2 regions of the Kitasatospora sp. NPDC093102 genome follow, and region 1 is predicted to be linked to the other one. Evidence: riboswitches for the same ligand, from Rfam matches in the RefSeq annotation. Region 1 holds a riboswitch; the other holds the start of a gene.
What was found. A riboswitch is a leader RNA that binds a small molecule or an ion and turns the genes downstream of it on or off. The one in region 1 is predicted to bind glycine.
Positions count from the first base shown of each region.

Region 2: linked by a shared signal. The riboswitch ahead of gcvT (glycine cleavage system aminomethyltransferase GcvT) and the one ahead of gcvP (aminomethyl-transferring glycine dehydrogenase) in region 1 are both predicted to bind glycine.

Region 1 covers NZ_JBFBFA010000036.1:64,636-68,033, forward strand. The annotation lists gene gcvP (aminomethyl-transferring glycine dehydrogenase) at 1-1,797, opposite strand, end outside; glycine riboswitch at 2,036-2,139, opposite strand; partial or broken gene AB0O11_RS30600 (PRC-barrel domain-containing protein) at 2,363-2,668, shown strand; gene AB0O11_RS30605 (YsnF/AvaK domain-containing protein) at 2,702-3,398, shown strand, end outside.
Region 2 covers NZ_JBFBFA010000003.1:426,750-430,147, forward strand. The annotation lists gene glyA (serine hydroxymethyltransferase) at 1-183, opposite strand, end outside; gene gcvH (glycine cleavage system protein GcvH) at 312-689, opposite strand; gene gcvT (glycine cleavage system aminomethyltransferase GcvT) at 789-1,910, opposite strand; glycine riboswitch at 2,141-2,242, opposite strand; gene AB0O11_RS07530 (enhanced serine sensitivity protein SseB C-terminal domain-containing protein) at 2,453-3,256, shown strand; gene AB0O11_RS07535 (enhanced serine sensitivity protein SseB C-terminal domain-containing protein) at 3,374-3,398, shown strand, end outside.

The DNA.
Region 1 (3,398 bases):
GGTGTCGCCGTTGGCGTGGTGGTAGGCGCGCACGGCGAGCAGGCCGGCCAGCTCGCCCTGCGAACCCGCGTTCGGCTGGATCGACACGGCGTCGTAGCCGGTCACCTCGACCAGCTGCTGCTCCAGCTGGCGGATCAGGGTCAGGAAGCCCTGGGCCTGGTCGATCGGCGCGAAGGGGTGCAGCTGGCCGAACTCCGGCCAGGTCACCGCCTCCATCTCGGTGGTCGCGTTGAGCTTCATGGTGCAGGAGCCCAGCGGGATCATGCCGCGGTCCAGCGCGTAGTCCCGGTCCGACAGGCGGCGCAGGTAGCGCAGCATGGCGGTCTCCGAGCGGTGGCTGTGGAAGACCGGGTGGGTCAGGTACTCGTCCTCGCGCAGCAGCGCGGCGGGCAGCGCCTCGGCGGCCTCGGCGACCTCGACGGCGGGGACGCCGAACGCGGCCCAGACGCCGGCCAGGTGTTCGCGGGTGGTGGTCTCGTCGGTGGAGACGGAGATCCGGTCCGCGCCGTCCTGGTGGACGTTGATGCCGTTGGCGCGGGCAGCGGCGGCGATCTCGGCGGCGCGGCCCGGGACGACGGCGGTGACGGTGTCGAAGAACTCGCCGTGCAGCAGCTCGACGCCGCCGGCCCGCAGGCCTTCGGCGAGGGCGGCGGCGTAGCGGTGGGTACGGCGGGCGATGTCGGCCAGGCCGTCCGGGCCGTGGTAGACGGCATACATCGAGGCCATCACGGCGAGCAGCACCTGGGCGGTGCAGATGTTGCTGGTGGCCTTCTCGCGGCGGATGTGCTGCTCGCGGGTCTGCAGCGCCAGGCGGTAGGCGCGGTTGCCGTCCGCGTCGACGGAGACGCCGACCAGGCGGCCGGGCAGCGAGCGGGCGTACTCGGCGCGCACCGACAGGTAGCCGGCGTGCGGGCCGCCGAAGCCCATCGGCACGCCGAAGCGCTGCGAGGTGCCGCAGGCGATGTCGGCGCCCAGCGCACCCGGGGACTTGAGCAGGGTCAGCGCGAGCAGGTCGGCGGCGACGGCGACGATCGCGCCCAGACCGTGCGCCTGCTCGATCAGCGGGGCGAGGTCGCGGACCACGCCGGTGGCACCCGGGTACTGGAGCAGCACGCCGAAGACACCGCGCTCGGCGATCTCGGCCGGGATGCCCTCGGACAGGTCGGCGACGACGACCTCGACGCCGGTCGGCACGGCGCGGGTGTTGATCACCGCGACGGTCTGCGGCAGGGTCTCGGCGTCGACCAGGAAGACGCCGCCCTTGACCTTGGTGACGCGGCGGGCCAGCGCCATCGCCTCGGCGGCCGCGGTGCCCTCGTCCAGCAGCGAGGAGCCGGAGGTCGGCAGGCCGGTCAGGTCGGAGACCACGGTCTGGAAGTTGAGCAGCGCCTCCAGGCGGCCCTGCGAGATCTCCGGCTGGTACGGGGTGTAGGCGGTGTACCAGGCCGGGTTCTCCATGACGTTGCGCAGGATCACCGGCGGGGTGAACGTGCCGTAGTAGCCCAGGCCGATCATCGGCTGGAGCACCTGGTTGCGGCCGGCCAGCTCGCGCAGCTCGGCGAGGACCTGGGCCTCGGTCCGGCCCGCGGGCAGGTCCAGGGCGGTGATGGAGCGGATCGCCTCGGGCACCGCGGTGGCGGCGAGCTCGTCCAGCGAGCCGTAGCCGACGGACGCCAGCATCTTCTCCTGCGCGGGGGCGTCGGGGCCGATGTGGCGGTTCTCGAAGGGGCTGGCCAGCTCAAGCTCGGTGAGGGTCGAGGCGCCGGTGGGGCGTCCCGCGTTCGGCTGGGCGTTCATGGTGGTCGAGGCCTCCTGGTCACGGACCGGCGGGGGTACGCACGCCGGCCGGCCTTCACCGCTGCGGACAGCGGACCAGCCTGGGCGAGCGAACCCGACAGGCCTCCCCCTCTGTCATCGGGACCTGAGAGCTTCACCCGCACGGGGCGCTGTGGGCGCTCCGCCGGCTTGCACCGTCGGTGAGGGTGGTGATCGCCGGCTCCCGTGCCGACGCCCCTGCCCTGCTTTCCAGAGTGACCTACCCCACACGGTACGGATGCCTGAGAGATTCCGGGGAGGAGTTGCTCCTTCGGCGCTCCGACCAGCGGTTTTCGCAGTCGGAGACTCTCCCGAGCGGGCTCTGCGGTCGTCGCCCAGGGTACCAGCGGGAGGCCCCCCGATCACGGGTGCGTCAGGTCACTCGGGGTCTACGCGCGTCCCCCGGACGGTCCAACGAGCAGCCCGTCCGGCGCACCCCGGTCGCACCCGTCCGATTCATGGCTTTTGGTGTGAAGTGATGGACGGAACGGGCGCTTCGACCGCCTTCCTGCGGGAGTTCCGCAGGCCCAGTGCACGGGAGGAAAGAGTGCAGACCGACATCGACCCGCGGGACCTCATCGGTCACAAAGCCGTCGACCGCAACGGAGACAAGATCGGCACGGTCGACGAGGTCTACCTGGACGACGCCACCGGCCGGCCCGAGTGGGCCGCGGTCCGGACCGGCATCTTCGGCCGGGACGCCTTCGTCCCGCTGACCACGAGTGAGTTCTCCGGCGACGAACTCCGGGTGCCGTACGACAAGTCACTGGTGAAGGAGTCGCCGGACTTCGGCGTCGGCCAGCACCTGTCACCCGCCCAGGAGCTCCAGCTCTACCGCTACTACGGGCTCGACACCCTGGCGGACGGCCGCCCGGACGGCAATGACGTGAGCCACGCCGAGCAGCCCGACCTCGACTTCGGCACCACCGCGGCCGCCACCACGACGGCCGCGGCAGCCCCGGCCAAGTCGCTCACCTTCCACACCTCCGAGCACTCCCCCGAAGCCGCCCCGGCCAGAACCCCCGCTGCCGCTGCACCCCCAATCGCCGACACACCCAGGACCCCCCCGGAGGCCGACATGCGGAACCTCGGCACCCCCACGGCTGCCACCACCTTCCCGCCGGCCGCGCCCCCCGCCGCCCCCGCCGACGCACCTGCCGCACCCACTGCGGGACCGAGGCCGCAGCCGCAGCCCACCTCCACACCCGCCGCGGGGCCAAGGCTGCATCCCACCTCCGCCCCCACCGCGACACCCGCCACACCCGCCGCGGGACCGAGGCCGCATCCCGCATCCACCCCCACCGACGCGCCTGCCACACCCGCCGCGGGACCAAGGGGGCTGCATCCCACCTCCGCTCCCACCGCGACACCCGCCACACCCGCCACACCCGCCGCGGAACCGAGGCCACATCCCACCTCCACCCCCACCGCCGCCCCCACCGCGGGACCAAGGCTGCATCCCACCGCCACACCCGCCGCGGAACCGAGGCCGCATCCCGCATCCACCCCCACCGACGCCCGCGCGGCGACCACCACCACCGAGAAGGCCGGCGCCGCCCCCAGCAGCCCGGTGGAGATCACCT
Region 2 (3,398 bases), on a different contig from region 1:
GCCGGGGTAGCCCTCCGCGTACTTGTTGGTGAGCACCGAGCCCTGGGCCTCCATGACCGCCACCGGGGCGAAGTTCTCGGAGGCGATCATCTCCAGGGTGGTCTGCTGGCGGTGCAGCTCGGCGTCGACCGCGGCGGCGATCTCCGGGTCGAGGGCGTGCAGGGACTGGTTCAGAACCGTCATGGTGTGGTCTTCCCGGGGAGGAGAGGCGGGGGTGCCGCGCGAAGCGCGCCCTTGGAAGGGTGGTGGTGGTGACGGGTGGGCCGTGGAGGAGCGGGGCGGCCGTGGTGCTGCGGCCGCCCCCGCGGGGCTCAGGCCGAGTGGGTGAGCTTGTCGTACTCGTCGGCGCTGAGCAGCTCGTCGGTGGCCTCGACGCGCACCTTGAACAGCCAGCCGCCCTCGAACGGGGCGCTGTTGACCAGGGCGTTGTCGTCCAGGACGTCCTGGTTGACCTCGGTGATCTCGCCGGTCACCGGGGAGTACAGGTCGCTGACCGACTTGGTGGACTCCAGCTCGCCGCAGGTCTCGCCGGCGGTCACGGTGTCGCCGACCTCGGGCAGCTGCACGTAGACGATGTCACCGAGGGCGTCGGCGGCGTGCTTGGTGATGCCGACCGTGGAGACACCGTCCTCGGCGGCGGTCAGCCACTCGTGCTCCTTGGTGTACTGCAGGTGCTGGGGGTTGCTCATGGCGTCATTCTCCAGGATGGGAAGCGGGCACGGCGAAGCGGGCCGTCACTCGGACGGCTGCGACGTGCGGGTACGGGGGAAAGGCGGGCCCGGGAGGCCTCAGCGGGCGCGCTTGTAGAACGGCAGCGCGACGACCTGGACGGGCTCGTGCTTGCCGCGCACGTCCACCGCCACGGTGGTGCCGGGGGCGGCGTTGGCGGCGTCGACGTAGGCGATCGCGATCGGCTTGCCCAGGGTCGGGGACGGCGCGCCGGAGGTGATCCGGCCGATCGGCTCGCCCTCGGTGGAGACCACGGTGTACTCGGCGCGCGGCACCCGCTTGCCCTCGGAGACCAGGCCGACCAGCACCTTCGGCGGGTTGGTCTCGGCCGCGGCGGCGGCCTGCTCCAGCGCCTTGCGGCCGACGAAGGCGCCCTCGTTGGTGGTCTTGTCGAAGCGGACGACCCGGCCCAGGCCGGCGTCGAACGGGGTGAGGTCGGTGGACAGCTCGTGCCCGTACAGCGGCATGCCGGCCTCCAGGCGCAGCGTGTCGCGGCAGGACAGGCCGCACGGGACCAGGCCGTGGCCCTCGCCGGCGGCGGTCAGCGCCTGCCAGACCGGCTCGGCGTCGGCCGGGTGGCAGAAGATCTCGAAGCCGTCCTCGCCGGTGTAGCCGGTGCGGGCGAGCAGCACGTTGCGGCCGGCCACCTGGGCCGGGAGGATCGCGTAGTACTTCAGGCCGGGCAGGTCGGCGTCGGTGGTCTTCGCCAGGATGCCGGTGGCCTCCGGGCCCTGGACGGCGATCAGCGCGTAGGTGTCGCGGTCGTCGGTGACGACGGCGTCGAAGCCCTTGGCGCGGGCGATCAGCTCGTCGAGGACCAGCTGGGCGTTGGAGGCGTTGGCGACGACCAGGAAGGCGTCCTCGCGCAGGCGGTAGACGATCAGGTCGTCCAGGATGCCGCCGTCCTCGGCGCAGATCATGGTGTAGCGGGCGCGCAGCACGCCCAGCGCGGAGACGAAGCCGACCAGCGCGTGGTCCAGCATCTCGCCGGCCTGCGGGCCGGTGACGGTGATCTCGCCCATGTGTGAGAGGTCGAACAGACCGGCCTTGGTGCGGACGGCGAGGTGCTCCTCGCGCTCGCTGCCGTAGCGCAGCGGCATGTCCCAGCCGGCGAAGTCGGTCATGGTCGCGCCGAGGGCGCGGTGCAGCGCGTCGAGCGCGGTCAGGCGGAGGGACGACATGGCCAGGAACTCCTCGGTCGGGGCACTCAGGGGTGCACGCGCCGGGACCGGACCCGCTCGGGGCCGACCCTGCGCGCGGGCATGCGGCGGCGTGGGTCTCCCCATCTGTCGTCGAACCTGAGAGCTTCACCGCCCACCTGCCCACAGCTGTTTCCAGCTTGGGGGACAGCATGGCGGCTTGCACCGTGGGTGGGCGCACGACAGGGCCGGGCGCCGCTTTCCAGATGTGCCTAACCCGTGCGGTAGGGGTGCCTGAGAGATTCCGGGGAGGACTTGCTCCTTCGGCGCCGGCTGTGCCTGAGCGGCACTCCGGGCTCTCCCGCGCGGGTTCGAGCGGCCGGTATGGAGTTGTGGGGGCCCGCGGCGCATGCCGTCGGACGGGCACATCATGGCACGTCCGGGACGGCGAGGGGAGGGGGGACCCGGTCACACCGCCCGGCACCCGAACACGAGCCCTAACCTCACCTCCCGCACGCCTCTAGACTGCTGCGCGTCGGCACAGCAGAGGGCGGCCGAACGGCAGAGGGCGGAATCGGCGGCGCATGGGGTACCCGGTGGAGCAGCAGCAGGGGTGGGGCGGACCGGAGGAGGCGCCGGCGGGCGGCTCCTGGCCGGCCAACGAGCTTGAGCAGGTGCTGACCGCGGCCCTGGGCGACCCGGGCGCGACGCCGCGGGTGATCGAGGTGCTGGCCCGCAGTCAGGTGTGGGTGCCGCTGCCGGCCGGGGCCGACCCGCAGGGGCAGTCGCTGGACTTGCCGACCATCGAGCTGGGCGGCGACCTGTACGTGCCGGTGTTCTCCTCGCAGGAGGTGTTCCTCCAGCAGGCGCCGGGGATGGCCTTCGTGATCGCGCCGGTCCGGGAGTTCGCCCGCGGGCTGCCGCTGGGCCTGGGCATCGCGGTGAACCCGGAGGCGGCGGTGGGCATCCCGGTGCCGCCGCAGGGGGTCGCCGAGCTGCGCCGCGGTCCGCGCGAGGACCGCTGGGAGGCCGCTGCCGACGCTTCGGAGCCGACCGGCGGGCGGGTGGCGCTGCGCGAGCCGGTGCCGGGCGAGGACCCGGAGCACTTCCTGGCCGCCTGCCGGATCGAACTGTCGGTGCTGCCCGGGGTGCTGACCGCCCGCAGGGCGCTGGCCAGCGTCGAGGGCGAGCCGACCGTGATGTTCGTGGGCGTCCAGTTGGACCCCGCGGCACCGGCCGATCCGGCTGCGGTGAACGAGGCACTCGGGCGAGCGCTGGGAACCGCGCCGCTGCCCGGAGGCGTCCACCTCGTACTGCTCGACCTCGCCGACGACCCGGTGGTCGAGTGGCTGCTCACCCGGGTGATGCCCTTCTACACGAGGGTTTGAGCGGGGTTCGTATCAAAGGCACGTCGCCGTGGCGGTGGCCGGTGCCGCGCCATAGGGTGCGTGCAGACGGCCGACGGGCCGGCGGGTTGAGGGAAAGAGGCGCGGCGAGGTGGGCGCATGAGTGCGGGAACGGGAGCGGGCG